DNA from 2 places in the Streptomyces sp. NPDC051452 genome. Region 2 is predicted to be linked to the other one. Evidence: predicted binding sites of a transcription regulator. Region 2 holds the regulator's gene; the other holds the start of a gene.
What was found. Region 2 encodes HspR, which represses chaperone genes until heat shock. Its sites were predicted from a motif close to TTGAGNNNNNNNNNCTCAA; they were not measured.
Positions count from the first base shown of each region.

Region 1: a site for HspR is predicted at 11,349-11,367, ahead of lon (endopeptidase La). Genes of this name have one in related genera too.

Region 1 covers NZ_JBITEB010000003.1:477,132-491,920, reverse strand. Annotated here, with positions in the region: gene ACIBA9_RS11635 (styrene monooxygenase/indole monooxygenase family protein) at 1-804, opposite strand, end outside; gene ACIBA9_RS11630 (GTP-binding protein) at 831-1,490, opposite strand; gene ACIBA9_RS11625 (DUF742 domain-containing protein) at 1,471-1,878, opposite strand; gene ACIBA9_RS11620 (roadblock/LC7 domain-containing protein) at 1,875-2,387, opposite strand; gene ACIBA9_RS11615 (nitrate- and nitrite sensing domain-containing protein) at 2,384-5,260, opposite strand; gene ACIBA9_RS11610 (protein phosphatase 2C domain-containing protein) at 5,645-6,433, shown strand; gene ACIBA9_RS11605 (MarR family winged helix-turn-helix transcriptional regulator) at 7,227-7,718, opposite strand; gene ACIBA9_RS11600 (lysozyme) at 7,960-8,784, shown strand; gene lon (endopeptidase La) at 8,906-11,326, opposite strand; gene ACIBA9_RS11590 (GNAT family N-acetyltransferase) at 11,439-11,999, opposite strand; gene ACIBA9_RS11585 (rhomboid-like protein) at 12,108-12,917, opposite strand; gene ACIBA9_RS11580 (spermidine synthase) at 13,116-13,793, shown strand; gene ACIBA9_RS11575 (response regulator transcription factor) at 13,906-14,646, shown strand; gene ACIBA9_RS11570 (ATP-binding protein) at 14,643-14,789, shown strand, end outside.
Region 2 covers NZ_JBITEB010000010.1:77,160-91,948, forward strand. Annotated here, with positions in the region: gene ACIBA9_RS23060 (helix-turn-helix transcriptional regulator) at 15-1,049, shown strand; gene ACIBA9_RS23065 (LuxR C-terminal-related transcriptional regulator) at 1,059-2,102, opposite strand; gene ACIBA9_RS23070 (sugar ABC transporter substrate-binding protein) at 2,273-3,379, opposite strand; gene ACIBA9_RS23075 (heat shock protein transcriptional repressor HspR) at 3,670-4,119, opposite strand; gene dnaJ (molecular chaperone DnaJ) at 4,125-5,300, opposite strand; gene grpE (nucleotide exchange factor GrpE) at 5,340-6,002, opposite strand; gene dnaK (molecular chaperone DnaK) at 5,999-7,846, opposite strand; gene ACIBA9_RS23095 (MraY family glycosyltransferase) at 7,941-8,960, opposite strand; gene ACIBA9_RS23100 (heterodisulfide reductase-related iron-sulfur binding cluster) at 9,259-11,538, shown strand; gene ACIBA9_RS23105 (RNA polymerase sigma-70 factor) at 11,729-12,676, shown strand; gene ACIBA9_RS23110 (antibiotic biosynthesis monooxygenase) at 12,673-12,999, opposite strand; gene ACIBA9_RS23115 (FG-GAP and VCBS repeat-containing protein) at 13,312-14,789, shown strand, end outside.

The DNA of each region.
Region 1 (14,789 bases), on a different contig from region 2:
CAGCTCGACCTTCGTCGCCCGCGCGTACTCCCAGGGTGTGAACTTCTCCATGAGTTCCAGGGTCAGGGAGAGGTGCTCCGCCGGGTCCTTCACGCCGCGGAAGGCGTCGAGCGGGCCGCCGGGTATGCCCTCCCAGAACAGGATGTCGGCACGGCCGGAGGTGGTGAACGTCGGCATGATGAACAGCTCGCCGACGCCGGGGACAAGGTTGCAGCGGACCGCGTCGAAGTCGGGGTGCTCCGGGCGCGGGCCCAGCCCGTGGACGTAGGCCACCGCGAGGGCGCGCTGCGGCTCGGCGTAGGGGGAGCGCTCCGGGTCGCGGGCGAACATCGACACCAGCTCGCCCTTGCCGGCCGCGACCAGCACCAGGTCGTAGGTGCGGGAGAAGTAGTCGAGGTCGCCGACGGCCGCGCCGTGGATGACCAGCTGGCCGCCGCGCTGGGCGAAGGTCTCCATCCAGCCGGCCATCTTCACCCGCTGGTCGACCGACTGCGCGTACCCGTCCAGCCTGCCCACCCAGTCGATCGCCCGCTGGGTGGGGCCCGGGTCGTGCGAGCCGGGGGCCGCGACCGAGACGCCGAGCCCCTCGATCTTCGGGGCCTGGGACTCCCAGAAGTTCAGCTGGAGATCGCGCTCGTGCCGCAGGGCGGTGTCGAACATGCACTGCGTCGACATGACGCGGCCGGAACGGATCTCGTCCGCGGTCCGGTTCGACATCAAAGTGACCTCGTAGCCGTGCGACTGGAGGCCGAGGGCGAGCTGGAGTCCGGACTGGCCGGCTCCGACGACGAGTATCTTCCGCATGCGGGTGGTTCTCCTACGGGTGAGGACTACTCGGGGGTTTCGTCCAGCGCGTGGGCGACCAGGGCCAGGAGGGTTTCGATGGCCGAGATTCGCCGCCGCGCATCCATGATCATGACAGGGATGTGCGCGGGTATCGTCAGCGCCTCCCGCACGTCCTCCGGATCGAACCGCTCGCTGCCGTCGAAGTGGTTGACCGCGACGACGTACGGCAGTCCGCAGCTCTCGAAGTAGTCCAGCGCCGGGAAGGAGTCCTTCAGCCGGCGGGTGTCGGCCAGGACGACGGCGCCGATCGCGCCACGCACCAGGTCGTCCCACATGAACCAGAACCGCTGCTGGCCAGGCGTGCCGAACAGGTAGAGCACCAGGTCGTCGTCGAGCGTGATGCGGCCGAAGTCCATGGCCACGGTGGTGGTGAGCTTGCCCGGCGTGGCGGACAGGTCGTCGGTGTCCTCGCTGGCCTCGGTCATCAGCGCCTCGGTCTGCAGGGGCGTGATCTCCGAGACGGAGGTGACCAGGGTGGTCTTGCCGACGCCGAAGCCCCCGGCCACCACTATCTTCGTGGCGATGGGGGCCCGGGTGCGGTCCGTCTGCCAGGACCTCGGGTCCTCGTCGGGCTCGAGATGTCCGACGGCGAGGGGGTTGCCTCCGACGGCGGAGGCGGCGGCGTCAGAGACGGCGGAGTCCACTCAGCACCCTTTCCAGCAGAGCGCGGTCCGGGCGGCCGGTGCCGTGACCGGTTCCGGTGCCGTACACACGGATCTTTCCCTGGTCCGCGAGGTCGCTCAGGAGCACGCGGACCACACCGAGCGGCATCTTCAGCAGCGCGGCGATCTCGGCCACCGTTCGCATACGGCGGCACAGTTCGACGATGGCCCGCATCTCCGGCATGACCCGGGTGGCGAGGTTGCCGTTCGTCAGTTCCTTGCGCTCCTCGGGGGCCTCCAGCGCGGCCACGAACGTCTCCACGAGGAGGACGTGGCCGAAGCGGGTACGGCCGCCGGTGAGCGAGTAGGGGCGGACCCGGGCGGGTTTGCGGTCGCCGCCGCGGACGGGGAGCCTGGAGGTGCCGTTCATCGGGCGCCTCCGGTCGTCGCGCCCTCGGACGATTCCAGCGACTGCCTCAGCTCGGAGCGTAGTTCGGGGGTCAGGACGTGGCCGGCCCGGCCCACGAACAGGGCCATGTGGTACGCCACGACGCTCATGTCGCACTCGGCGGAGCCGTGGACACCGAGCAGCGAGCCGTCGCTGATCGTCATGACGAACAGGCTGCCCTCCTCCATCGCGACCATCGTGTGCTTGACCGCGCCGGAGTCCATCAGCTTCGCGGCGCCGACGGTGAGGCTGCCGATGCCGGAGACGATGGTGGCGAGGTCGGCGGCGGAGCCTTTCGGGCCGCCGCGCTGGGCGGCGCGGGCCTGGCGGGCCTCCTCCGTGTGCTCCGGGTCGGACGAGAGCAGGAGCAGACCGTCGGAGGAGACCACGGCGACGGACTGGATGCCGGGTACTTCCTCGACCAGGTTGGTCAGCAGCCAATGCAGGTTGCGTGCTTCACTGCTCAGTCCGTAGGTACTGGGCGCGGTCAACTGCTTGCCTCCTCGGCTGTGCCCCCCGTGGCTTCTTCGGCGTGTGCATAGCTGGCCGGCCGCTGGTGGCCGGCCGTACGGTCGGCGACCTCCGCCTCCACATCGCGGTAGCCGGCCTCCGCGCCGCGGCGGAAGCCGCCGAGCCGGCGGCGCAGGGCGTCGGCGTCGACGCTCGTGCTGCGCTGGCGGGGCGGTGCGGCCGGTGCGGTGATCTTGGGTGTGCGCTTGGGAAGGCCCTTGCTGGTGACGGGGTCTTCCGTCGCCGTCTCCTGCGGCACCGTCTCCTGCGTCGCCGCTCCGGCCGCGCCGGTCGCGGGGTCGCCGCCGCCGGGGGCCGCCGGGGCGTGGGTCCCGCCCGGTGCCTCGGCCGCCGACAGGTCCGGCAGCAGCAGCTCCATCGTCGTCTCGGCGAGCGTCTCCTCCGGGACCTTCGGACGGCTGTCCGGGCCGGTCTCCGGGTGGGGGGCCGCCGGGCCCGCCTGCTCGTGCTGCTCGTGGACCGCGTGCTCCGCGGGGGCGCCGGAGGTGCGCTCGTGGTGCTCCTCGGCCGGGTCGGCGCAGGCGTGCTCGTGCGGTTCCGCCGGGTCGGCGGGGGTGTGCTCGCGGTCTGCCTCGGCCGGGTGGCCGGAGGCGTCGCGTACCGCCTTCTCCGCCAGGGCGACCAGGACGTCGCCCTCCTTGGTGCGGGCGTGCAGGACGTTGGAGTTGGCCTCGGCGTCGGCGCCGGGCAGGGAGAAGGTGCCCGTGCCGCCCGCCGCCGTGGCCTGGGCCGGGAGCCCGGCCTGCGGGGCGTCGGCGAGCAGCGGGGCGGGCAGCACCACGACCGCGGCGATGCCGCCCTGCTTCTGCTCGCGCAGCTGGACGCGGGTGCCGTGCCGATGCGCGAGGCGGGCCACGACGTAGAGGCCGAGCCCGAGGCCGTCCTCGCCCTCCTGGTCGTACGGGGACTGCGGGTCGAACTCGGCGAGGCGCGCGTTGAGACGGCCGAGGCGCTCCCCCGCCATGCCGATGCCCTCGTCCTGGACGGACAGCATGACCTCGCCGGATTCCAGCAGCCAGCCGGAGACCTCGACGGGCAGGTCCGGCGGGGAGAACGCGGTGGCGTTCTCCATCAGCTCGGCCAGGAGGTGGGAGAGGTCGTCCGCGGCGAAGCCCGCGACATGGGCGTGCGGGGGGAGGGCGGCGATGCGGACGCGTTCGTAGCGTTCGATCTCGCTGACCGCCGCGCGGACCACGTCCACCAGCGGGACCGGGTTGTGGTGCTGCTGGACGTGCTCGGCGCCGGCGAGGACCAGGAGGTTCTCGCTGTGCCGGCGCATGACCGTGGCGAAGTGGTCCAGCTTGAACAGGGTGGCGAGGCGCTCGGGGTCCTGCTCGCGCTCCTCCAGGCCCTCGATGACCGCGAGCTGACGTTCGACCAGGCCCAGGGTGCGCAGGGCGAGGTTGACGAAGGTGGAGCCGATGCTGGTGCGCAGCCGGTCCAGCTGGGCGGCGGAGTCGGCGAGTTCGGCGCGCAGGGCCTCGCGGGCGTCGGCCATCTTCTGCCGCTGACCGACCAGGTGCTTGCGGTCGGTCTCCAGGGTGGCCACGCGCTCGTGCAGGGCGGCCGCGTGGGCGTGCAGGGCGTTGACCGAGCGGACGACCTGGGCGAACTCGTCGTTGCGGCCGGTGAAGGCGATGGGTTCCTGGGCCGCCGGGTCCTCGGCCTGCGCCAGCCGGGCCGAGCCGCGGCGCAGGACCGACAGGGGGCGGGTGAGGGTGCGGGCCATGGCCGTGGCGATGCCGATGGTCAGCAGCATCAGGGCGCCGAGCACGGCGACGCGGATCTCCAGGGCGGTGACGTCGTCGTCCCGCAGCTTGGCGAGGTCCTTGACCCGGTGGTCGTAGAGCGCGGACTCGGCGCCGCGCATCAGGTCGACACGGGAGGACAGGGCCGCGTCCAGCTTCTTGGTGCTGGTGGTCAGCTCGCTGTCGGCCAGCGTCGGCTGGTCGGTGAGCGTGGCGAGGTACTTCTCGGCGGAGTTGACCTCGGGACCGGTGACCGTGGAGTCGTAGGAGCCGACGGCCGCCTCGGGGGCGGTCGCGCGGAAGTCGGCGAGGCTCGCGTCGGCCCGCAGCCGTGCCTGCTGGGCGGCGGCCGTGAGGGCGTCGCGCTGCTTCCTGTCCGCGTCCGTCGCGGTATTGGCCGTGGTGGGCAGGCCGGTGGTGGGGCTGATCACCGTCCGGGTGTTCGACGGGACGTTCAGCGCGGCCAGCAGCAGGCCGCGCGCGGCAGCGGACTGCTGGACGGCGGTGTCCAGCTCGGCGAGCGCGTAGGCGCCGGAGCCGGCCCTCGGGGGCATCTGCTCGGCCAGCCGTCCGGCGAGCCGGTGCAGCTCGGTGATGGTCTGCGAGTAGGCCTGGTGGGCCTGGAGCGCGGTGCTCTTGCCGGTGAGCGCGGACCGGCGGACGGCGGCGATGCCGTCGAGGTCGGTGCGCAGGGCCGCCGGGGTATCGGTGTGCGCGCGGAGCTCCTCGACCTGCCGGTCCACCCGTGCGCTGCGGTCCTCGGTGGGCGCCTTGGACTTGGGGCGGCCGGCCGCGATGTAGCTGGTGACCTGGTCACGCTCGTCGGAGAGGGCGTGCGCGAGGGACAGCGCGTCCTGGGTTCGTTCGGCCAGCGTCACCAGTTGCTGGGAGTCGCTGACGTCCGCGGAGGCGCTCAGCAGGGCGGGTGCGCCGGCCCCCGCGACGGCGGCGGCCACCACGGCGACGGCGACGATGAGCCGGTTGCGCACATGGGTGGGGCGGCCGGTGCCCACGGAAGTCTGCTGGGCGGTCCCCGTGGGGGCCGCCGTCTGCCTGCCTGTGCGCCGAGGCCGCTTTTTCTGCACCGGTGCTCGCATTCCTGAACTCGTATACCCAAGGGCCCGGGTGGCGCCCCGTCATCTTGGTGCCACATGGTGCGTGCACCCGATTCGTACGGTTCCCGACCCTCCCAGCGCCGGTGGGCAGTGGTCGCGCATCACCTGACCCGCCACCTGAAGGAGTGAACATCGGAGGGGAGTTGACGAGCAAGTTCCGGCGGTGCCCGGAAGGCCCATGCGCGGCGGGCCGGTTGGACGCGCGCGGCGGGCTTTGGCAGTATTCGCCACCACGCCTTCCCGGAGTAGATCATTTTCTCCCAAATCAGGCGCCTGACCTGCGGGGGCATCCCGTTTCGACGGCGCTTGCAGGCCTTTCGCGGAAGCTGTGAAGGCCTCGTGCAGACTGGCCGGATGCGAACTGATCTCGTCTCGGAACCCGGCGCCGCCACTCGCCCCAACGAGGACTTCGCCGGTGTCGGACTAACCGCCTCCGGACAGGGAGGTTGCGTGATCGTCCTGGACGGGGTCACTCCGCCCAGCGGCGGCACGGGATGTCTGCATTCCGTTCCCTGGTACACCGCGCGGCTCGGCGGCGCGCTGCTCGAACTGTCCGTTTCCGGCCGAGATCTGACGCTGTCGGAGGTACTCGCACAGGCGATCACCCGCACCGCCGAGGGGCACGCGGACGCCTGTGACCTTTCTCACCCGCGAACCCCGCAGGCAACCGTCGTCCTGGCCCGGTGGTCCGCCGCCGTGTTCGAGTATCTGGTGCTCTCCGACTCGGCCTTGCTGCTCCAGGGCCCCGACGGCACGGTCACGCCGGTGCTGGACGACCGGCTCGACCTGCTGCCCCGCTCCGCCCTGGCCACCGACGCCCTGGTGGACGCGACCCTGCGCAACAAGGAGGGCGGCTTCTTCACGGCCGCCGCCGATCCCTCGGTGGCGGCCCGCGCCGTCACCGGCACCCTCCCCCGGCGCGAGGTCCGCGCGCTGGCCGCGCTGACGGACGGCGCGACCCGCTGGACGGAGACGTTCCACGAGGGCGACTGGACGGCCCTGTTCGACCTGGTCGCCAAGTGCGGCGCCCGCTCGCTGATCGAACGCGTCCGCGAACTGGAGACGGCCGACCAGGAGGAGCGGACGTTCCTCGGCCCCGCCAAGACCCACGACGACGCGACGGCGACGTACGTGGAGCTGTGAGCCGGGGTGGCGGCCTGGCGTGCCGGAGGGGTCCTGGGCCTGGGGGCCCGGGTGGGGGTGTGGTGGGCCCGGGCGGCGCCTGGCGGCGGGGCCGGTGGGTTCCGGCGGGGCCGGTGGGTTCCGGGCGGGGCCGGTGGGTCCCGGCGGGTCCCAAGCGGGGTCGGGTGGAGCCCAGGCGGGTCGGGCGGGGTCGGGGAGGTCCCGGCTGGCCCGGGAAGGTCTACGCATACGCGGTGGTGGCCGGAGTCGTACCGGGTCGAACCTGCGTGCTCGCCGCACCGGCGACCCGAATCGGGGGCGCTCAGCTGGTCGCTCTACGTCCGGGACCGGGCGGGGCTGGTCGCCGCTCGGTGGCGGCCCGGATCCGCACCGGGGCGGGCAGGATTCCCGCGCGATGTCGGCTCGGGCGGGACGGTTCTCGTCCGGTGAGGCGCTGCGCGCCTTGGTCGTTTGAGCCGTCACCGGACGGGCAGGACAGGGCGGCGTCCGGGGGCGGGCCGGGCTCGTCGCTCTGTACGACGGCCCCAGGCGTCCGGCGGCCGAGCGCCCCTCGGCCCGGGGCCGGGCGGGGCTGGTCGCCGCACCGTGGGGGCCGGATCCGCGCCGGGGGCGGGCCGCGGGGCCCGCGGGGTGTCGGCTCGGGCGGGCCGGTCGGGTGCTTCGCGCCATGGTCGCCTGAGCCGGCACCGGACGGGAGACGGCGGGCGTCCCAGTCACTCGGGGGACCGTGGGACGCCTGAGCCGGCACCGGACGGGAGACGGTGGGCGTCCCAGTCGCCCGGGGGGCGGTGGGCTATCTCTCCATGACGCCGTTCAACTGGTGCAGCAGGCGGGCCAGTTCCGCGACCTCACGGCGGTCCCAGTGGGCGAGCTGGCTGACGTAACGGGCGCGGCGGGCCTCGCGTACCGTGCCGACCCGGCGGCGGCCCTCGTCGGTGAGGGTGACCAGCCAGGCGCGGCCGTCGGCCGGGTCGGGCTGGCGGGTGATCAGCCCCAGCTCCTCCAGGGCGCGTAGCTGGCGGGACATGGTGGCCTTGCCCACGCCGATGTAGGCGGCGAGTTCGGTGGCCCGCTGTCCGCCCAGCTCGTCCAGCCGGATGAGCAGCCCGTACGCGGCGGACTCCAGGTCGGGATGGACCTCGCGGGCCATCTCGCCCTGGTTGGCCCGGGCGCGCCGGAGCAGCACGGTCAACTCGCGCTCCAGCGTCAGGAACTCCTGGTCCGGGCCCCTCGGCGTCACCTCGCCCAAGACGCTTCCCGCGTCGCCGTTCGCGTCCTCGTGCACGTCGGTACCCCTGATCGGTTTCGCGGTCCTGAAAGTTTCTGTCATGCGTCGTCATCGCCCCAGCTCGGTCAGTATTTCGCAGGCGTAGACCAACGGCGGCGCCCGGACCCCCTTCCCACGCCGACATCTACGTGCGTAGCTTCTTTATCAGGCAACCAATGGCATGCCCACGCCAGTGGTACGACTCCCCACGCATCGGTCACCGCCACGGTCCCCCCACCTCGTTACCCGGAGGCACGTCATGCCCGTGCACAGACCCGGTCCCGCCCACCCACGCCCCCTCGCCGCCCTCGTCACGGCCCTGCTCGCGGCGCTCGCCCTCACGCTGCCCCTCACCTCCGCCCAGGCCGCGACCACGCCCAGCCGCGGCTCCGCCTACCTGGGGATGGGCGTCCTCGCGCACGACGGCCACGGCTCCGCGCCCAGCACCGGCGACGCCACCCAGACCGAGGGCGTGGACGTCTCCGCCTACCAGGGCAACGTCGCCTGGTCGACCCTGTGGAACAGCGGGGTGCGCTGGGCGTACACGAAGGGCTCCGAAGGCACGTACTACACGAACCCGTACTTCGCGCAGCAGTACAACGGCGCCTACAACGTCGGCATGATCCGCGGCGCCTACCACTTCGCGACCCCGGACACCACCAGCGGCGCGACCCAGGCCAACTACTTCGTCGACCACGGCGGCGGCTGGTCCCGGGACGGCAAGACCCTGCCCGGCACCCTCGACATCGAGTGGAACCCCTACGGCGCCGCCTGCTACGGCAAGACCGCGAGCCAGATGACCAGCTGGATCGCGGACTTCGTCAACACCTACAGGGCGCGCACCGGCCGCTACCCGGTGATCTACACCGCCGCCAGCTGGTGGACCCAGTGCACCGGCGACTACGCCGGCTTCGCCGCGAACGACCCGCTGTGGATCGCCCGGTACGCCGCGGACCCCGGCGCGCTGCCGGCCGGCTGGTCGTACTACACGATGTGGCAGTACACCTCCTCCGGTCCGACCGTCGGCGACCACGACAAGTTCAACGGCGCCCTGGACCGCGTACAGGCCCTCGCCAACGGCTAGCGCCCACCGCGGGAATCCCGCCCGTCCGGGGGCGAACCGCCCCCGGACCCGACCGGGCTCCGGCATGGCGAAGGCCCGGGTCCTCACGGAACCCGGGCCTCCATCCGTCCCATGACGTCCGTCACGCCGCCACGGGAACCTCCGGCTTCGCCCCGCTCCCGGCGGGCGCGAGCGCCAGCTCCAGGACCTGGCGCACGTCGGTCACGGCGTGGACGTCGAGCTTGTCCAGCACCTCGGCCGGGACGTCGTCCAGGTCGGGCTCGTTGCGCTTGGGGATGATCACGGTGGTCACCCCGGCGCGGTGGGCGGCCAGCAGCTTCTGCTTGACGCCGCCGATGGGCAGCACCCGGCCGGTCAGCGAGACCTCGCCGGTCATGGCCACGTCCGTGCGGACCAGGCGGCCGGAGAGCAGGGACGCGAGGGCCGTCGTCATGGTGACGCCGGCGCTCGGACCGTCCTTCGGGACCGCGCCCGCCGGGAAGTGGATGTGCACACCCCGGTCCTTCAGGTCGCCCACGGGCAGTTCCAGTTCGGCGCCGTGGCTGCGCAGGAAGCTCAGCGCGATCCGCGCGGACTCCTTCATCACGTCGCCCAGCTGGCCGGTCAGGGTCAGACCGGCCGCGCCGGTCTCCGGGTCGGCCAGGGACGCCTCCACGAAGAGCACGTCGCCGCCCGCGCCGGTGACCGCCAGGCCGGTCGCCACGCCGGGGACGGCGGTGCGGCGCTCGGCCGGGTCCTGAGCGGACTCGGGCACGTGGTGCGGGCGCCCGATCAGGCCCCGCAGGTCCTCGTCCCGCACGGTGAACGGCAGCTCGCGCTCGCCGAGTTCGTGCTGTGCGGCGACCTTGCGCAGCAGTCGGGCGACCGACCGCTCCAGGTTGCGCACGCCCGCCTCGCGCGTGTACTCGCCGGCGAGCTTGCGCAGCGCGCCCTCGTCGATCGTCACCTCGTCGTCGGCGAGGCCGGCCCGCTCCAGCTGGCGCGGGAGCAGGTGGTCGCGGGCGATGACGATCTTCTCGTCCTCGGTGTAACCGTCCAGGCGGACGATCTCCATACGGTCGGCGAGCGCCTCCGGGATGGCTTCCAGGACGTTGGCGGTGGCGAGGAAGACCACGTCCGACAGGTCGAGCTCGACCTCCAGGTAGTGGTCACGGAAGGTGTGGTTCTGGGCCGGGTCCAGGACCTCCAGCAGGGCCGCTGCCGGGTCGCCCCGGAAGTCCGAGCCCACCTTGTCGATCTCGTCCAGCAGGACCACCGGGTTCATGGACCCGGCCTCCTTGACGGCCCGCACGATCCGGCCGGGCAGCGCGCCGACGTAGGTACGGCGGTGGCCGCGGATCTCGGCCTCGTCGCGGACGCCACCGAGCGCGACCCGGACGAACTTGCGCCCCATCGCGTGGGCGACGCTCTCGCCCAGGCTGGTCTTGCCGACGCCGGGCGGGCCCACCAGGGCGAGCACCGCACCGCCGCGCCGCCCGCCGACCACACCGAGACCCCGGTCGCCGCGCCGCTTGCGCACCGCCAGGTACTCGGTGATGCGCTCCTTCACGTCCTCCAGCCCGGCGTGCTCGGCGTCGAGCACGGCCTGGGCGCCCTGGATGTCGTACGCGTCCTCGGTCCGCTCGTTCCACGGCAGCTCCAGGACGGTGTCCAGCCAGGTCCGGATCCACGAGCCCTCGGGCGACTGGTCGGAGGATCGCTCCAGCTTGTCGACCTCCTTCAGGGCGGCCTCGCGGACCTTCTCGGGCAGGTCGGCCGCCTCCACGCGGGTGCGGTAGTCGTCGGACTCCTCGCCCTCCTGCTCGCCGTTCAGCTCGCGCAGCTCCTTGCGGACCGCCTCCAGCTGCCGGCGCAGCAGGAACTCGCGCTGCTGCTTGTCGACGCCCTCCTGGACGTCCTTGGCGATGGTCTCCGCCACGTCCTGCTCGGCGAGGTGGTGACGCAGCTGCTGCGCGGCGAGCTTCAGCCGGGCCACCGGGTCGGCGGTCTCCAGCAGCTCGACCTTCTGCTCGATGGTCAGGAACGGTGAGTAACCGGAGTTGTCGGCGAGCGCGGAGACGTCGTCGATGGCCTGGACGCGGTCCACGACCTGCCAGGCGCCGCGCTTCTTCAGCCAGGCGGTGGCGAGCGCCTTGTACTCCTTGACGAGTTCGACGGTCTGGCCGGGCAGCGGGTCGGGCACGGTCTCCTCGACGCGGGTGCCCTCCACCCAGAGCGCGGCACCGGGACCGGTGGTGCCGGCGCCGATGCTCACCCGGCTGCGGCCACGGATCAGCGCCCCGGGGTCGCCGTCGGCCAGCCGGCCGACCTGTTCGACGGTGCCCAGCACACCGGTCTTCGCGTACGTCCCGTCGATGCGCGGCACCAGCAGGACCCTGGGCTTCCCGGGCTCCGACCGGGCGGCGGCCTGGGCGGCCTCCACCGCGGCCCGTACCTCGGCGTCGCTCAGGTCCAGCGGAACCACCATCCCGGGCAGCACGACCTCGTCGTCGAGCGGCAGCACGGGCAGGACGAGCGTGAACGCCGTGGACTCAGCAGCCATGATCTCCCCTTAGGCAGTCAACTTGAGCTATGCCGACTCAATGCTGGGGAGCCCATGATTGTTCCCAGACCGCTGTTCGCTCTGAGCGATCGGTCGCTGACAGTCGATTGCCCTACGCGGGTGGACCCGGCACTCGAGCGGAGTTCGTGCCGGGTGATCGCAGGCCGAGCCACTGCTCGGCGTCCCAGGCCCGGAACCGCTCCACCTCGGTGAATCCCAGCTTCGCCGCGAGGCGCATGGAGCCGACGTTGGCGGTCTGGGTGTGGAGCACGACCGGCTCGCCGGGAAGGACGCCGTCGAACCAGCGCAGGGCCGCCTCGCAGGCCTCGGCGGCGTATCCGAGTCCCCACGCGCGCGGCAGGAACAGGTAGCCGAGATCGACCTTCCCCGCGGCAGCCGGGCGACGGTTCCCGTGCGCTCTTCTGAGCAGGATGTGGCCGATCATCGCCCCATCGAGATCGACGACGAAACTGCCGGGCCACCGCTCGGGCACCTCGGGCATCTCGCGCTCGAGCTCGTCACGCGCGCGTGGGCCGCCGAGGTAGGTGTGCACCTCCGGCGACGCAAGGAGGTCGATGAACGCCGCGCGGTCCCGGGCCTCGGGCTCACGGATCACGAGCCTCCGGGTCCTGATCGGGGCGGGTGGCCAGGCGACGGGTCCGAGTTCGATCATGCCGGCCAGACAACCAGCGCGCTCGGCGGCGATCAAGGCTCGCGGACCGACCAAGCCACCGGCCCGGGCCCCACCCCGGGGTGTGTCGCGCCGGCGGCCGGCGGAGGTCTACCGGGGTACGGCTACGGCGAGCGCCGGTGCGGGGGTCCGCTGCCAGCGGCGGACCAGCGGCCAGGCGGCGACACCGGTCGCGAGGGCGATGAGGTGGCCCCAGTTGGTCATCGGGTCCGCGAAGACGATCAGGTCGTTCAGGAGCGTCCCGCCCACCAGCGTGAGCAGGGGCCAGCGCAGCCAGGGCCCGAGCAGCCCGGCCAGGGCGCCGACGCTGCCCGCGACGCCGAAGCTGATGCCGTAGTCGAGGCGGTGCAGGGAGGTCCCCGGAAGGTGCCCGCACAGGACCGCGATGCCCACCGGGACCTCGGTGGCGAGCGTGGCCAGGACATGCCCGGCGAGGAACACACAGGCCGTACGCGTCCCCCCTATCCGCCGCTCCAGCGCGGTGAGCACGACCAGGAAGGCCAGCGCGTACGGCGAGACGACCCCGCCCGCGATCCACACCGCGCTCGCCAGCAGCACCGGCACGGGGGCGCTCAGCAGATGGGCCACGTCCGTGCTGGAGTCCTGGTGCAGGGCGTGCACGACGGCAGGGTCGGCCAGCGCCGCGACCACGGAGGTGACGGCCAGGAGGGCGGCGTAGGCGAAGGTGAACGGGGCGCCGGCCGGGATGGGCAGCAGGCGCCACCAGCGCGCGGCCGGGGCGGTGCCGGCCGGCTCGGCGGCGGGCGCCGGGCCGCGCTGGCGCGGCATGCCGTCCAGCAGTCCGGGGACCGCCGGTGCGGGAAAGGCGGCGGGGGCGCCGGAAAGGGGCGCGCCCGGCGGGGACATGGCCGTCGCGGGGCCCGTCGCGATCCGTTCCACGGTGAGGCGCTCCTTCCGTCGCGCTCCACCCTTGGCGATCATCGGGCCGCTGTCTATGACCGACGCCACCCGAGAGCGGATTCACAGCAACCTCTCACGCTCCGGCTGCGTCCGGGCCCCGTCCGGGAGGCCTCCGCCGAACGGCTGGTCATCCGTAATTCCCGTGAACGCCAGGCCTTGTTGAAGCAGGATGGGCCCATGACCGCCGTGCACGACTCCCCCGTGATCCTCGACCGGCGCCACGGCCCCTACGGCGAGGTGGTGCTGCGCAGGCACGGCGCGCTGCTCCAGATCATCGCCAACGGCTGTTTCCTGATGGACACTTCCGACGGCCGCTCGGAGCGCCTGCTGGTGGACGCCGCGCACGCCGCGCTGGACGGACGCCCGGCGCCGGACGTGCTGCTGGGCGGCCTCGGCGTGGGATTCTCACTCGCACATGCGGCCGCCGACGCACGCTGGGGACGGATCGTGGTCGTGGAGCGCGAGCCCGCCATCGTCGACTGGCACCGCGACGGCCCGCTGGCCGGACTGTCCGCCGCCGCGCTCGCCGACCCGCGCTCCGAGATCGTGGAAGCGGATCTCGTGAGGTACGTCAATGAGACTTCGGACACGTTCGACGCGCTGTGTCTGGACATCGACAACGGGCCGGGATGGACCGTCACGGAGGGCAACGACGACCTCTACACGGCGGCCGGACTCGCGTCCTGCGCAAGGGTGTTGAGACCCGGCGGCATACTGGCGGTGTGGTCGGCGCGACCCTCTCCGGAATTTGAAGGAACCTTGCGGAATGCCGGGTTCCGACAGGTGCGTACCGAAGAGGTGCCCGTTGCCCGGGGCGTTCCCGACGTCGTTCATCTCGCCGTCCGGCCTGGATAGCGACAGCGCGGTGAGTCCCCGTAATGTGCTGCCCTGACGCAGATCATTCAAGCGTCAATCGCAGTCATGGGATCACCCCACGGATTCCGGAAAGCAACAACAGGGGCGGGCGATGGAGCAGACACACACCTCCCAGAGCGGCGCGGCCACGACGACCCCCGGTGCCCAGCGCCGGGTGCTGGTGGTCGAGGACGACCCCACGATCGTCGACGCCATCGCGGCCAGGCTCCGTGCCGAGGGATTTCTCGTGCAGACCGCGGGCGACGGTCCCGCCGCCGTCGACACGGCCGAGGCCTGGCAGCCCGACCTGCTGATCCTCGACATCATGCTGCCGGGCTTCGACGGGCTCGAGGTCTGCCGGCGGGTGCAGGCGCAGCGGCCGGTGCCGGTGCTGATGCTCACCGCGCGGGACGACGAGACCGACATGCTGGTCGGGCTCGGGGTCGGCGCCGACGACTACATGACCAAGCCGTTCTCGATGCGGGAGCTGGCGGCCCGTGTGCACGTGCTGCTGCGCCGCGTGGAGCGGGCGACCATCGCCGCCTCCACGCCCCGCTCGGGCATCCTGCGCCTCGGCGAGCTGGAGATCGACCACGCGCAGCGCCGGGTGCGGGTGAAGTCGGAGGACGTGCATCTGACGCCCACCGAGTTCGACCTGCTGGTGTGCCTGGCGAACACCCCGCGCGCGGTGCTCTCCCGGGAGCAGCTGCTGGCCGAGGTGTGGGACTGGGCGGACGCCTCGGGCACCCGCACGGTCGACAGCCACATCAAGGCACTGCGCCGCAAGATCGGCGCCGAGCGGATCCGCACGGTGCACGGCGTGGGCTACGCGCTGGAGACGCCGACACCATGAGCGGCGGCGGGCGCCAGGCCACGCGGAGGAGCCCTCGGGTGGACCCCTGGGGCGGCGTACGCCCGTTCTCGATCAAGACCAAGCTGGGCGCGCTGGTCGTCATCTCGGTGCTGATCACCACCGGTCTGTCGATGATCGCGGTG
Region 2 (14,789 bases):
CATCATGTTCCTGCATGTTCAGGACCCTGGGGGGTGGAGACTTAGTGTCAGACCAGACCAAAGCGGGACATCCCCATGCGGTGACGGAGATGTGCGAGGCAGGTGGACGTCTCTACGCGAACGCACTGCGCACGGGACGCATCGCACGCGCGGACGCGGAATCCGCCCCGTGCCTGATGGAGTTCGGCCTGCTCCAGCCCGATCCCGACGACGCCAACTGGCTCCGCCCGGTTCCCCCGACGGTCGCCCTCGCCCAGCGGCTGGGCCCCCTGGAACGCGAGATCACCGAACGCCGGCAGCTGTCCATAGAACTCGCCGGTGTCTTCGAGCCCTTCATGGCGCTGAGCGCCCAGGCGACCACCTCCACGCATTCCATCACGGTGCTGGAGGGTCTCGACCGCATCAACACCGCGCTCGACCTGGCGACCGCACAGTGCCAGAGCGAGATGCTCACGGTCCAGCCGAGCCACCGCCACCCGGAACGCCGGCTCGTAGCGGCCCTGGAGCGCGACAAACCACTGATCGAACGCGGTGTCCGGATCCGGACCCTCTACCAGCACACCGCCAGGTACAGCCCCGAACGGCTGGCGTACGTCGACCAGTTCGCCAACGGCAAGGCCGAGTACCGCACCATCGACGAACTCGTCGAGCGCCTCATCATCTGCGACGAGACGGTCGCCTTCATCCCCATACGCGACGACCGCCAGGTCGCCCTGGAGCTGCGCCACCCCGGACTGGTCCGCTACCTGGTCAAGGTCTTCGAGTTCATGTGGAGCCGGGCGGTCCCGCTGAGCGCCGGCACCCCCTACGAGACGGCCGCCGACGGCATCACGGACATCCAGCACTCCATCGCCAAGCTGCTGGTGGAGGGCCATGTCGACGAGGCCATCGCCCGCCGGCTGGGCATGAACGTGCGCACCTGCCGCGCCCATATCGCCAAGCTCGCCCAGGCCCTGGGCAGCGGCAGCCGCGCCCAGCTCGGCTATCTCATCGCGCAGTCGGGGCTCCTGGACAAGACCACCGCCCTCCCACCGACCGACCCGGCCTAGGGCCCGGCCTCACAGGGCGGTCGGGGCGTCCTTGTCGGGGGCGGTGAGGGCGCCGGCCGGGCGACTCGGGCGGTGGCCGTCCAGGCCCACCTGGGCGATGCGTACACCCAGCTGGGTGCGGCTCGCGGCGCCCAGCGTCTCCGACAGCCGGGCGATGTGCGCCCGGCAGGTGCGCACGCTGATGCCCAGCCGCTCGGCGATCACCGCGTCCTGGTGGCCCTCCGCGAGCAGCGCGGCGATGGACTGCTCACGGTGCGAGATGCCCTCGATCCCGGTGTCGGGCAGCGCGGCGGTGAGCGGGATCGCCAGCCGCCACAGCCGCTCGAAGACCGTCACCAGGTACTCCACGAGCGCCGGGTGGCGCAGCTCCAGGGCCACCGTACGGTCGGTGTTGGCGGGGATGAAGGCCACCGTGCGGTCGAAGAGGATGAGCCGGTCGATCACCTCGTCCAGGGTGCGCGCCTCGACCGTGTCGCCCATCAGCTCCAGATAGTTGAGCAACCCCTGCCCGTGCCGGGCCACATGCGTGTACAGGTCGCGCATCCGCACGCCCCGGCCACGCAGCGCCAGCGCCCGGTGCAGCCCCTCGGTCAGCTCGGCCTCACGCCGGATGCCGCCGGGCTGCACGGTGAGCACCTCGGTGGTGCACGCCTCGGTCGCCTCGTCCATCGCGGCCTGGATGCGGGGGAGCCCGTCCAGCACCCGGATGGCACTGCCCTCGGCCGGTGCCGCCAGCGCGTTGAGCTGCCGGCCCAGGTCCGCGTACCACTCGAACGCGGCCACCGCCGAGCCCACCCGCCGCTGGCTCTCGCTGACCTCGTCGTAGACCCCGCGCAGCAGCCTGGTCATGACCTCCTGCGGGGAGGTCGGCACCAGCCAGTCCATGTCGTCGGGATCCGGGTGCAGCAGGGCCAGTTCCAGCAGACAGGGCACCGGTTCGGCGTCCGTGCGCGGCACCCGCCCCCGGCGTACGGCGCGGGAATAGACACGGTCCCCGGCCCCGCACAGCCGGTCGGCACCGTGAGGGTGTTCCTCCGCCCCGTGCCCGGCCATCGCCCATTCCACCCCCGGTGTGCTGCCACTTCCGCAGCGCAACTATGCGCGGCGCCGACCGGGTCCGCAACACGGCTCTCCTCACAAGGGTCGCCGTAAACCCCTGTTCCGACCGGTTTCCGCCAGGGCCTCGGACGTCGGCGAGACCCGGGGAGCCCGCCGGCATCGGATCACTTCAGGCCAATCGCCGCGCAGGCCGCCTTGTACTTGGCGGTGCAGATGTCGGCGACGGTGTAGATGCCGTCCTCGATGACCGTGTCCTTGATGCTGTCCTTGGTCAGGGCGCTCACCTGGACCAGCTTGGACGGGATGTTCTTGGTGGTGGGGCTGTCGACCTTGTCCTGGGTGAGGGCGTCGAACTGGATGTCCTTGCCCTGGATCTTGGCGACGGCCATCTGCGCGGCGGCCTCGGCCTCGTCCGGGTAGGACTTGTACACGCTCATGTACTGCTCGCCTGTCACCACCCGCTGGACCGCGTCGAGTTCGGCGTCCTGGCCGGTGATCGGGGGCATGTGGGTGACGCCGGCCGCCTCCAGGGCCTTGATGACGCCCCCCGCCATCCCGTCGTTGGCGGCGTAGACGCCGGCGATGTTGCCCTTGCCGATCTTGGCGATCGCCTTGGCCATGTTGGCCTGGGCGTTCTCCGGCTTCCAGTCCTTGGTGTCGTAGGAGTCGGCGATCGTCACCTTGCCGGTCAGCTCGGACAGGGCACCCTGCTTGAACTGCTTGGCGTTCGGGTCGGTGAGCGAGCCGTTCATCATGACGATCTTGTTGGAGGTGCCCGCCTGCGACCCCAGCGCCGCCAGCAGGGAACGGGCCTGCACCTCGCCGACGAGCTCGTTGTCGAAGGAGATGTAGGCGTCGATCGGACCCTCGGCGAGGCGGTCGTAGGCGATGACCGGGATGCCCGCGTCCTTCGCCTTCTTCACCCCGTCGACGACGGCGTGCGCGTCGACGGCGTCGAGCAGGATGACGTCGACCTTGTCGGCGATCATCTGCTGCAGCTGATCGGCCTGCCGGGTGGCGCTGGCGTCGGCGTTGGCGTACTCGACCTTGCCGTGCTTCCGGGTGAGTTCGGCCACCTTGTCCCTGATGATGGGGTAGTCGAACTTGCCGTAGCGGGAGTTGGCCTTCTCCGGGAGCAACAGGCCCACGGTGATGTCGTTGCCCTTGCTCGGGCTCGCGCTCGCGCTGTCCCCCGTCGCGTTCAGCACGCCGCAGCCGGCGAGCGAAAGGGTCATCGTGGACGCGGCCACGGATATGGCGATACGACGCATTCGAGGGCTCACTTCAGGTGCGTTCCGGACGTGGGTGCTGCAATACGACCCAGGTGTCTGAAAAGACAACGCGCAGGCCACACCCGGCGTCAAGCGGAATCACTTAACGAGTCCGCAACACCACGCTCAGCTGCGCCTGTGAAGATTGCGCGGAATCACCTGCAAGCACTCTTTACGGACCCTCCACGTAAAGGAAGTCCACCGGATGGGCAAAGAACGGGACAGGGAAGGGCCCGCGGACGCTGACGCCCGCGGGCCCTTCCCACGCTGTTCCGAGACCCCGGCGGAGGTCAGTCCGCGTGCTGCCGCTTGGGCCGCCACACCACCAGCGCGCTGGTCTGCTGGACCTCCTGGTAGGGGACCAGGTCCCGGCGGTAGGAGGCGTGGACGGCGGCCTCGCGCTGGCGCATCGCGGTCGCCGCGCCGTCCAGCGCCGCCTGCATCTCCGCCATGCGGGACTGCAGGGCGGCGACCTGGTTCTCCAGTTCGATGATCCGCTTGATGCCGGCCAGGTTGATGCCCTCGTCCTGTGACAACTGCTGCACCTGGCGGAGCAGTTCGATGTCACGGGCCGAGTAGCGCCGGCCCCGGCCGGGGGTGCGGTCGGGGGAGACCAGGCCCAGGCGGTCGTACTGGCGCAGCGTCTGCGGGTGGAGTCCGGACAGCTGGGCCGCCACCGAGATGACGTAGACCGGGGTCTCCTCGGTCAGTTCATACGGATTACGCCGACGGCCGTCCATCACTCTCAGGCTCCCTTCGCGGCCTCGAACAGCTCCGCCCGCGGGTCCTCGCCCGCGGTCGCCTCGCGATACGCCTCCAGCGCGTCACGAGCCTTCCCCGACAGGTCACCCGGAACACTCACCTCGACGGTGACCAGCAGATCGCCACGCGTGCCGTCCTTGCGGACCGCACCCTTGCCCCGCGCCCGCATCGTACGGCCGTTGGGGGTGCCGGGTGGCAGTTTCAGGGTGACGGGGGGTCCGCCCAGGGTCGGTACCCGCACCTCGCCGCCGAGGGCCGCCTCGGTGAACGTGACGGGCACGGTGACGGTGAGGTTGTCGCCCTTGCGCCCGAACACCGGGTGCTCGCCGACGTGCACCGCCACGTACAGATCGCCCGCCGGTCCGCCCCGCTCGCCGGGAGCGCCCTTGCCGCGCAGCCGGATGCGCTGCCCGTCGGTGACGCCGGCCGGGATGCGGACCTGCATCGTGCGGGAGGACTTGGCACGGCCACTGCCCTTGCACTCCATACAGGGGTGCTCGGCGATCAGCCCGCGGCCCTTGCAGTCCGGACAGGGGTCGGTGAGCGAGAAGCCACCGCCCGAGCCCCGGGCGACCTGCCCGGTGCCGACACAGGTCGGGCACACGCGCGGTGTGCCGTTCTTGTCGCCGGTGCCGGAACAGGCCTTGCAGGGCTGCTGAGACGTCATCCGCAGCGGGACCGTCGCCCCCTCGATCGCCTCGGTGAAGCTGAGGGTGACCTCGGTGTCGATGTCCTGGCCGCGCCGCGGCTGGGTGCGTGTCGTCCCCGCGCCACCGCGGTTGAACAGACCCCCGAAGACGTCGCCGATGCCGCCGCCGAAGCCGCCGCTCTGCGCGCCGCCGCCCGCGCCCCCGAAGAGGTCGCCCAGGTCGAAGTTGAAGGAGCCGCCGCCGGCGCCCGGCCCGGGGCGGAAGCCGCCGTTGCCGAACAGGGCGCGTGCCTCGTCGTACTCCTTGCGCTTCTTGGGGTCACCGAGCACGTCGTTCGCCTCGGAGATCTCCTTGAAGCGCTCCTCGGCCTTGACGTTGCCCTTGTTGGCGTCCGGGTGGAACTCGCGGGCGAGCTTCCGGTACGCCTTCTTGATCTCGGCCTCGGTGGCGTCCTTGGGGACGCCGAGAACCTTGTAGTAGTCCTTCTCGATGAAGTCCTTGGTACTCATCCTCGACGTCCCTCCTCTCCTGCCTCGCTGGTGATTACGTCAGCCCTCCTCCGGGCCACCGTTCTCCTTGTCGTCGGCCTTGGCCGCCTCGGTGTTCTCCTCGGCGTCCTCGGCCTTCACGGTCTGCGCGCCGGGCTGCGGTTCGGCCACGGCCACCCGCGCGGGGCGGATGGTGCGCTCGCCGATGCGGTACCCGGGCTGCAGGATCGCCACGCAGGTCGTCTCGGTGACGTCCGGCGCGTAGGAGTGCATCAGGGCCTCGTGGATCGTCGGGTCGAAGGGCTCGCCCTCCTTGCCGAACTGCTGAAGGCCCATCTTGGCCGCGACGGTCTCCAGCGACTCGGCGACGGACTTGAAACCGCCCACCAGTTCGCCGTGTTCCCGCGCGCGGCCGATGTCGTCGAGCACGGGCAGGAGTTCGGTCAGGAGGTTCGCGATGGCGATCTCCTTGACCGCGACCCGGTCACGCTCGACACGGCGGCGGTAGTTGGCGTACTCGGCCTGGAGGCGCTGGAGGTCCGCAGTGCGCTCGCCGAGCGCCGTACGCACCTGGTCCAGCTGGGCCACCAGACCCGCGTCTGCGTTTACGTCCCCGGCCGGGGCCGCCCCCTCCTCGGGAGCGGCCTTCGGCTCGGCGTCTTCGGGGGTCGCGCCGGAGGGGACGTCGGGCTTCTCCTCGAAGCCCGGGGTCTCCTCCGTCACGCGGCACCGTCCTTGCGCTCGTCGTCCACGATCTCGGCGTCGACGACGTCGTCGTCGGCCTTGGCCTCGCCGGCACCGGCCTCACCGGCACCGCCCGCGGCCTGCGCGCCCTGGGCGTCGGCGTACATGGCCTGGCCCAGCTTCTGCGAGACGGCGGCGACCTTCTCGGTGGCCGTGCGGATCCCGGCGGTGTCCTCGCCCTTGAGGGCTTCCTTCAGCTCGCCGACCGCGGCCTCGACCTCGGTCTTGATCTCACCGGGGACCTTGTCCTCGTTGTCCTTGAGGAACTTCTCGGTCTGGTAGACGAGCTGCTCGCCCTGGTTGCGGGTCTCGGCGGCCTCGCGGCGGGCGTGGTCCTCCTCCGCGTACTTCTCGGCCTCCTGGCGCATCCGGTCGACCTCGTCCTTCGGCAGCGAGGAGCCGCCGGTGACGGTCATCTTCTGCTCCTTGCCCGTGCCCAGGTCCTTGGCGGTCACGTGCATGATGCCGTTGGCGTCGATGTCGAAGGCGACCTCGATCTGCGGGACGCCACGCGGGGCCGGCGGCAGACCGGTCAGCTCGAACATGCCGAGCTTCTTGTTGTACGCCGCGATCTCGCGCTCACCCTGGTAGACCTGGATCTGCACGGACGGCTGGTTGTCCTCGGCCGTCGTGAAGATCTCGGACCGCTTGGTCGGGATCGTGGTGTTGCGCTCGATCAGCTTGGTCATGATGCCGCCCTTGGTCTCGATACCGAGGGACAGCGGGGTGACGTCGAGCAGCAGGACGTCCTTGACCTCACCCTTGAGGACACCGGCCTGGAGCGCGGCGCCGATGGCGACGACCTCGTCCGGGTTGACGCCCTTGTTGGCCTCGTTGCCGCCGGTCAGCTCCTTGACGAGCTCGGCGACGGCGGGCATACGGGTGGAGCCGCCGACGAGGACGACGTGGTCGATCTCGCCGAGCTGGATGCCGGCGTCCTTGATGACGTTGTGGAACGGCGTCTTGCAGCGCTCCAGCAGGTCGGCCGTCAGCTGCTGGAACTGGGCTCGGGTGAGCTTCTCGTCCAGGTGCAGCGGGCCCTCGGCGGACGCGGTGATGTACGGCAGGTTGATCGAGGTCTCGGTGGACGAGGACAGCTCGATCTTGGCCTTCTCGGCGGCCTCGCGGAGGCGCTGGAGGGCCATCTTGTCCTTGGACAGGTCCACGCCGTGACCGGACTGGAACTGCTTGACCAGGTAGTCGACGACGCGCTGGTCCCAGTCGTCACCACCGAGGTGGTTGTCACCGTTGGTGGCCTTCACCTCGACGACGCCGTCGCCGATCTCCAGCAGGGACACGTCGAACGTGCCGCCACCGAGGTCGAAGACGAGGATCGTCTGGTCGTCCTTGTCGAGGCCGTACGCGAGCGCCGCCGCGGTGGGCTCGTTCACGATACGCAGGACGTTCAGACCGGCGATCTCGCCGGCCTCCTTGGTCGCCTGACGCTCGGAGTCGTTGAAGTACGCCGGGACGGTGATGACCGCGTCGGTCACCTTCTCGCCCAGGTAGGACTCGGCGTCCCGCTTCAGCTTCTGCAGGATGAACGCGGAGATCTGCTGGGGGTTGAAGTCCTTCCCGTCCAGCTGGATCTTCCAGTCGGTGCCCATGTGGCGCTTCACCGAGCGGATGGTCCGGTCCACGTTCGTGACCGCCTGGCGCTTGGCGACCTCGCCGACGAGCACCTCACCGTTCTTCGCGAAGGCGACGACGGACGGCGTGGTCCTGGCACCCTCGGCGTTGGTGATGACGGTGGGCTCGCCGCCCTCCAGAACGCTGACGACGGAGTTAGTCGTGCCCAGGTCGATGCCGACCGCACGTGCCATGGTTGATTCCTCCAGCTGACTTGAGTGGAACAGACTCAAGTGTGCACGAGCGGACGCCATGGGTCAACAGACCTGAGCCAACCGGACTCAAGTCTTATCCGTTCCTTACACGCAACTGCCCCGTGACCTGCGGGGATGCCGCTCGCCGGGGTGGTTGAACCGGGAGCCGGAAGAGGGCGAGCACCACCAGTAGCGCCCCTCCCCCCACCCACAGCGCGGCCTCGCTCCCGGTCCATCCGGAGTGCACGAGCACCCCCACGACCACCGAGGCGAAGGACGCGGCGCCCAGCAGCACGACGGACGCCTGCGGGGTGAGCCCCAGTCGGCGCAGCCGGTGCGCGAGATGGTCCGGCCGCCGCCTCAGCAGCGGATGCCGGGCCGCCGTCCGGGCCAGGACCACCAGGGCGGCGTCGGCGGCGGCGACCGCGCCGAGGCAGAACACCACCGCCGCGCTCGGCCCGATCGCGTACCCCGCGCGCGTGAAGACCACGGACGACGACAGCAGGAAACCGGTGAACAGCGACCCGCAGGCGCCGAGGCCGACCCGCGCGGGGTGCCAGTTATGCATCAGGAACCCGGTGAGGGCGGCGGCGAACACGCTCAGCAGCACGGCGAGCCCGTCCATCACCTCGGCGGCCGCGCAGGCGCCCGCCCCGAACGCGGTGATCACCCCGACCGTCCCGGCCAACCCGTCGGCGTGGTCGAGCCCCCTGAAGGCGAGGGCGGAGAGCACGATCCAGGCCACGGCCGCGGCCCCGCCCAGCACCCCCGTCTCGTCGTACGGCACCACACAGGCCGCGGCGACGACCGTACCGGCGACGAACACGCGCGCGCGAAGCCGCCACACGTCCGCGACCAGCCCCAGCGCGGCGAGCGCGGCGGCGGCGACCAGCAGCCTGCCGACCCCGTCCCCGAGGGGCGCGACGCGGGTCCACTCCCCCACCCAGGCGACCAGGCAGGTGACGATCACCACGGAGAGCCCACCGAGCACCGGCAGGGGCCGCTGTCGGCGCCGGTCGAGGATGCCCAGCCGCAGCGCGGGCACCCTGAGCAGCGCCGCCAGCACGGCGGCGAGGAGGAGGGCGGCGGTTGCGGCTGCGATCCCGTAGAGCACGGCTCTAAGGTAGGGGCGAATGTAGCAATTCGGTATGAATAACACGATCGGATTGCCTGCCGGCTACGCCAGTCGTACGTATGGCCCACTCGGGGTCCACGCGTGGCCGCGCGCGCGTGGGCCGTGCGTGGACCGCTCGCGGGCCCGATCGGCGCAGGAAAGGCGACCCTCAGCGACCCAGATCACCCCGCGGGCCGCTGCATCCGGAAGGAAGATGAGGGTAGTCTCAGACGGACTGCATAAGTTACCGCTTAGTAATGTCGCTCGGTTCAATATCGAGGCCGCCCCAGGAGCCCCAATGCAACTCGCCGCGATCATCGTGTCGCTGGTCCTGATCGTGGTCGGCGCGGCACTGTTCGGCCGCGCCCTCCTGCAGATCTTCAACTTCATGCGGCTGGGCCAGCCGGTCCCGGCCGGCACGAGGACCAACGATCCCACACAGCGCACCATCACCGTGGCCAAGGAGTTCCTCGGCCACACCCGCATGAACCGCTGGGGCATCGTCGGGGTGGCGCACTGGTTCGTGGCGGTGGGCTTCTTCACCCTGCTGCTGACGATCGTCAACGCCATCGGGCAGCTGTTCCAGGCCGACTGGATCCTGCCGGTCATCGGCGACTGGGCGCCGTACAACGTCTTCGTCGAGTTCATCGGCACGATGACCGTGCTGGGCATCCTCGTCCTGATCGCCGTCCGGCAGCTGAGCAAGCCGAGCAGGCCCGGCCGCAAGTCCCGGTTCGCCGGATCCAACTTCGGCCAGGCGTACTTCGTCGAGACCGTCATCCTCATCGTCGGCGTCTGCATCTTCACGCTGCACGCCCTGGAGGGCGCCCAGCACCACGTCGACGGCTACGAGGCCTCGTTCTTCATCTCGTACCCGGTCGTCGCCTGGTTCCGCGGCATGGACGTCTCCACGCTCCAGAACCTCACCTACTTCTTCGCCGGCCTGAAGATCGCCACCTCCTTCATCTGGATGATCGTGGTCGCGCTCAAGACCGACATGGGTGTGGCGTGGCACCGGTTCCTGGCGTTCCCGAACATCTGGTTCAAGCGGAACGCGAACGGTGAGACCTCGCTGGGCGGCCTGCTGCCGATGACGTCGGGCGGCAAGCCGATCGACTTCACCGACCCCGGTGACGACGACGTGTTCGGCGTCTCCCAGGTCGAGCAGTTCTCCTGGAAGGGCCTGCTGGACTTCTCCACCTGCACCGAGTGCGGCCGCTGCCAGTCGCAGTGCCCCGCCTGGAACACCGGCAAGCCGCTCTCCCCGAAGCTGCTCATCATGTCCCTGCGGGACCACGCCCACGCCAAGGCGCCCTATCTGCTGGCCGGCGGCGGCAAGACCATGGAGGGCACGGAGAAGGCCTCCGAGGAGCAGCTCAAGGACGTCCCCGCCGCCGCGCTGGCCGAGGCCGAGCGCCCGCTGATCGGCACCGCCGAGGAGAACGGCGTCATCGACCCGGACGTGCTGTGGTCCTGCACCACCTGCGGCGCCTGCGTCGAGCAGTGCCCGGTGGACATCGAGCACGTCGACCACATCGTCGACATGCGCCGCTACCAGGTGATGATCGAGTCCGCGTTCCCGTCCGAGGCGGGCACGATGCTCAAGAACCTGGAGAAGAAGGGCAACCCCTGGGGCCTGGCGAAGAAGCAGCGCCTGGAGTGGACCAAGGAGGTCGACTTCGAGGTCCCGGTCGTCGGCAGGGACATCGAGGACCTCACCGAGGTCGAGTACCTGTACTGGGTCGGCTGCGCCGGCGCCCTGGAGGACCGCGCGAAGAAGACCACCAAGGCCTTCGCCGAACTGCTGCACATCGCGGGCGTCAAGTTCGCGATCATGGGCGGCGACGAGAAGTGCACCGGTGACTCCGCCCGCCGCCTCGGCAACGAGCCCCTCTTCCAGGAGCTCGGCATGGAGAACGTCGCCGCGCTGAACATGGCGTTCGGCGAGGACGACGAGGACGAGGGCACCAGGAAGCCCAAGTCCGTGAAGAAGATCGTCGCGACCTGCCCGCACTGCCTGAACACGCTCGGCAACGAGTACCCGCAGCTCGGCGGCGACTACGAGGTCATCCACCACACCCAGCTGCTCCAGCACCTGGTCGACGAGGGCAAGCTGGTTCCGGTCACCCCGGTCGAGGGCATCATCACCTACCACGATCCCTGCTACCTGGGCCGCCACAACAAGATCTACACGCCGCCGCGCGAGATCATCGGCAAGGTCCCGGGCCTCAGGAACGAGGAGATGCACCGCCACAAGGAGCGCGGCTTCTGCTGCGGCGCCGGCGGCGCGCGGATGTGGATGGAGGAGCGGATCGGCAAGCGCATCAACAACGAGCGCGTCGACGAGGCCCTCTCCCTCAACCCCGACATCGTCTCCACCGCCTGCCCGTTCTGCCTGGTCATGCTCACCGACTCGGTCAACGGCAAGAAGAACGACGGCAAGGCCAAGGAGTCGATCCAGGTCGTGGACGTCGCCCAGCTCCTGCTGGACTCCGTCCGGACCCCGGTCCCCGACGACGAGCCCCCCGCCGGCACCGCCGACTCGCAGAACGAGCCGGAGCCCGAGCCGGTGAAGTGACGACGGCCCACCCACGTACGGCGCCCCCTGACCCGCACAGGCAGGGGGCGCCGTCGCATGTACGGCGCGGTGTGCACGGGTGGGTCTACGCGCGTGCGTCCCCGCGCATGTCACAGACGGGACCGCCGTCTCGTCCCCAGGGCGTACGGCCAGGGTCATGGCCACCGGCGAGCACGGAGGGGGAACCGCGATGAGCAGTACCGAGGAGTTCCAGGAGCTACGGCCGCTGCTGTTCTCGATCGCCTACCGGATACTCGGCCGGGTGGGCGAGGCGGAGGACGCGGTCCAGGAGACCTGGCTGCGCTACGAGGCCTCCCCGACGCGCCCCCGGTCGGTCAAGGCGTTCCTCTCGGCCACGGTGACCCGGATCGCGATCGACGTACTGCGCTCGGCCCGGGTCCGCCGGGAGGCGTACGTCGGACCCTGGTTCCCCGAGCCGCTGCTCGCCGACCCCTACGAGGACCCGGCGCGGTCCGCGGAGCTGGCCGACTCGGTGTCGATGGCCGCCCTGTTGCTGCTCGAACGGCTCAGCCCGCTGGAGCGGGCGGTGTTCGTCCTGCGGGAGGTGTTCGACTTCGACTTTCCCGAGGTCGCGTCGGCGGTGGGCCGCTCGGAGGCGGCGTGCCGCCAGCTGGCCGTGCGGGCCCGGCGCCATATGTCCGAGGGGCGGCCCCGTTTCGAGGCGGACCGCCGGGAGCGTCAGGAACTGGCGTCGCGCTTCTTCGAGGCTCTCCGCGAGGGCGATGTCGCCGGCCTCCAGGTCCTCCTGGCCGCCGACGTCTCGATGACCGGCGACGGCGGCGGGAAGGCCCCCCAGCTGGCGCGTGCCGTCGTCGGCGCCGAGAAGGTGGCCCGGCTGCTCGCCGTCGCCTTCCCCCGGATGGCCCGGGCCGAGGTGACCCTCGAACCGCGGGAGATCAACGGCCAGCCGGGCGCGATCGTCCGGGACCGCGACGGCGCGGTCCTCAACGCCCTGACGCTCGACGTACTGGACGGCCGCATCCAGGCGATCCGCACGGTCCTCAACCCCGACAAGCTGGGCCATCTGGGCCCGGTGGGAGACGCCTGGGCGGTCGACCGCGAGATCCGCCGCAGGCCGAGCCGCCGACCGGGCCCCGGGGGACGGGGAGACGCCTAGGCCCCCTTGGGTCCCGCCTGCTGCACCACGTCGAAGGACCACAGCGTGGAGCCGGAGGCGGCGGGCCGGGGCCGCTCGCCGCCCTCGCCGCCGCCCTGGTGCGCGGACTTCATCGGCCCCTCCATCCACGCCTGGAAGGACTCCTCGTCACGCCAGCGCGTGTACACGAGGTACTGGTCGGTGCCCTCGACGGGCCGCAGCAGCTCGAACCACTCGAAGCCGTCGGAGTTCTCCACGGCGTGGGCCCGCGAGGCGAACCGCTTCTCCAGCGTCTCCCGCTGCTCGGCGGGAACGGTCAGCACGTTGATCTTCACTACGCTCATGCACCCATCCTGTCCCACCACGGTCCCCGGATCACGCGAAGGTCCGTCCCGTACCTCCCGGTCTCGTGGTCGCCACGCGGATCGGGAAGCGAACAGAGGGAGTACCGGGGGGAAGGGCCGGCGGCCTCGGGGGTTCGACCGGATTCGAAAGAAACACCGAACCCGCGTACAACCCTCCAGCCCCCGCGCAGGTCTCTTGATCGCCGACCGCCCGGTGAACCGCGGTACGACTCGCGGCGAATGCGGGCAGTCCGCACCCCATCGACTGTGGATGTCCGCCAGGCATCCCCCGCATGCCGCAGGAGAACCCGCATGCACAAGCACAGGCGTCTCGCCCTCGCGACGGCCACCGCGGCCGCGCTGACGGGCGGCCTGCTCACCTTCGCCGCCTCACCCGCGACCGCCGCCGACTCGGCCACGGTCGCCAAGGCCGACTTCAACGGCGACCACATCGGCGACGTCGCGGCGTCGGCGCCCGGCGCCTACGTCAACGGTCACAAGGACGCCGGCCAGGTCGTCGTGCTGTACGGCACGACCACCGGCGTCTCCGCCGCCAAGCGCACCACCATCAGCCAGGACACCACGGGCGTCCCCGGCACCGCCGAGGCCGGCGACGGCTTCGGCCGTGAGACGGCGTTCGGCGACTTCAACGGTGACGGCTACGACGACCTCGCCATCGGCAGCCCGAACGAGAAGGTCGGCAGCGACACCAACGGCGGCGACGTCGTGATCCTCTGGGGCTCCAAGAACGGCCTGACCGGCAAGTCCGGTCACGTGGTCGACCCGGCCGCCTCCTCGCACGACTACTGGGGCAAGGATCTCGCCGCCGGCGACTTCGACGGCGACGGCAAGACCGACCTGGTCGTCGGCAGCTCCTCCGCCACCCTCTACCTCTACAAGGGCGGCTTCAGCGGCTCCGGTACGCCGGGCAGCCTGACGACCGTCAAACCGCCCATCCAGAACGGCAGCAACGACTACCCGTTCGGCCCGCTGAGCCTGACCGCCGGTGACATCAACGGCGACGGCCGCACCGACCTCGTGGTCGACGGCTACGAGACCAAGTCGCAGTACGGCTGGAACACCAACTACTGGCTGCCCGGCTCCGCCAACGGTCTGAGCGGCTCCACCGCCAAGGCCCTCAAGCCCGGCATCATCACCGCGATCGGCGACATCAACGGCGACCACTTCGGCGACATCGTCAGCGGGGCCGGCTGGGACGCCACCCTGTCCGACGGCACCCCCGTCCCGGACGCCTCCACCGGAGGCCGGGTGAACGTCACCTACGGTTCCGCCTCCGGCCCGGCGTCCACCACCGGTATCGACCAGAACACCGGCAACGTCCCCGGCACCTCGGAGAAGGGCGACTCCTTCGGCTGGGACCTCGACCTCGGCGACGTCAACGGCGACGGCTACCAGGACCTCGTCGTGAGCACCCCGCTGGAGGACATCGACGGCGTCACCGACACCGGCGCGGTCACCGTCCTGTACGGCTCGGCGTCCGGCGTGAACACCGCGTCCGGCGCCCAGTCGTTCAACCAGAACTCCACCGGCGTCCCCGGCGGCAACGAGAAGAACGACCTCTTCGGCGTCGACGTCAAGCTCGACGACGTCACCGGCGACGGCAAGGCCGATCTGGTGATCGGCGCCAACGAGGACGCCGGCGACGGTGCCCTGACCTACCTGCCGTCCGACGGCACGAAGATCACCACTTCGGGAAGCCGCTTCATCGGCGCAGGCACCCTCGGCGTCTCCACCACGGGCACCCCGCAGGTCGGCAGCATCTTCGCCGA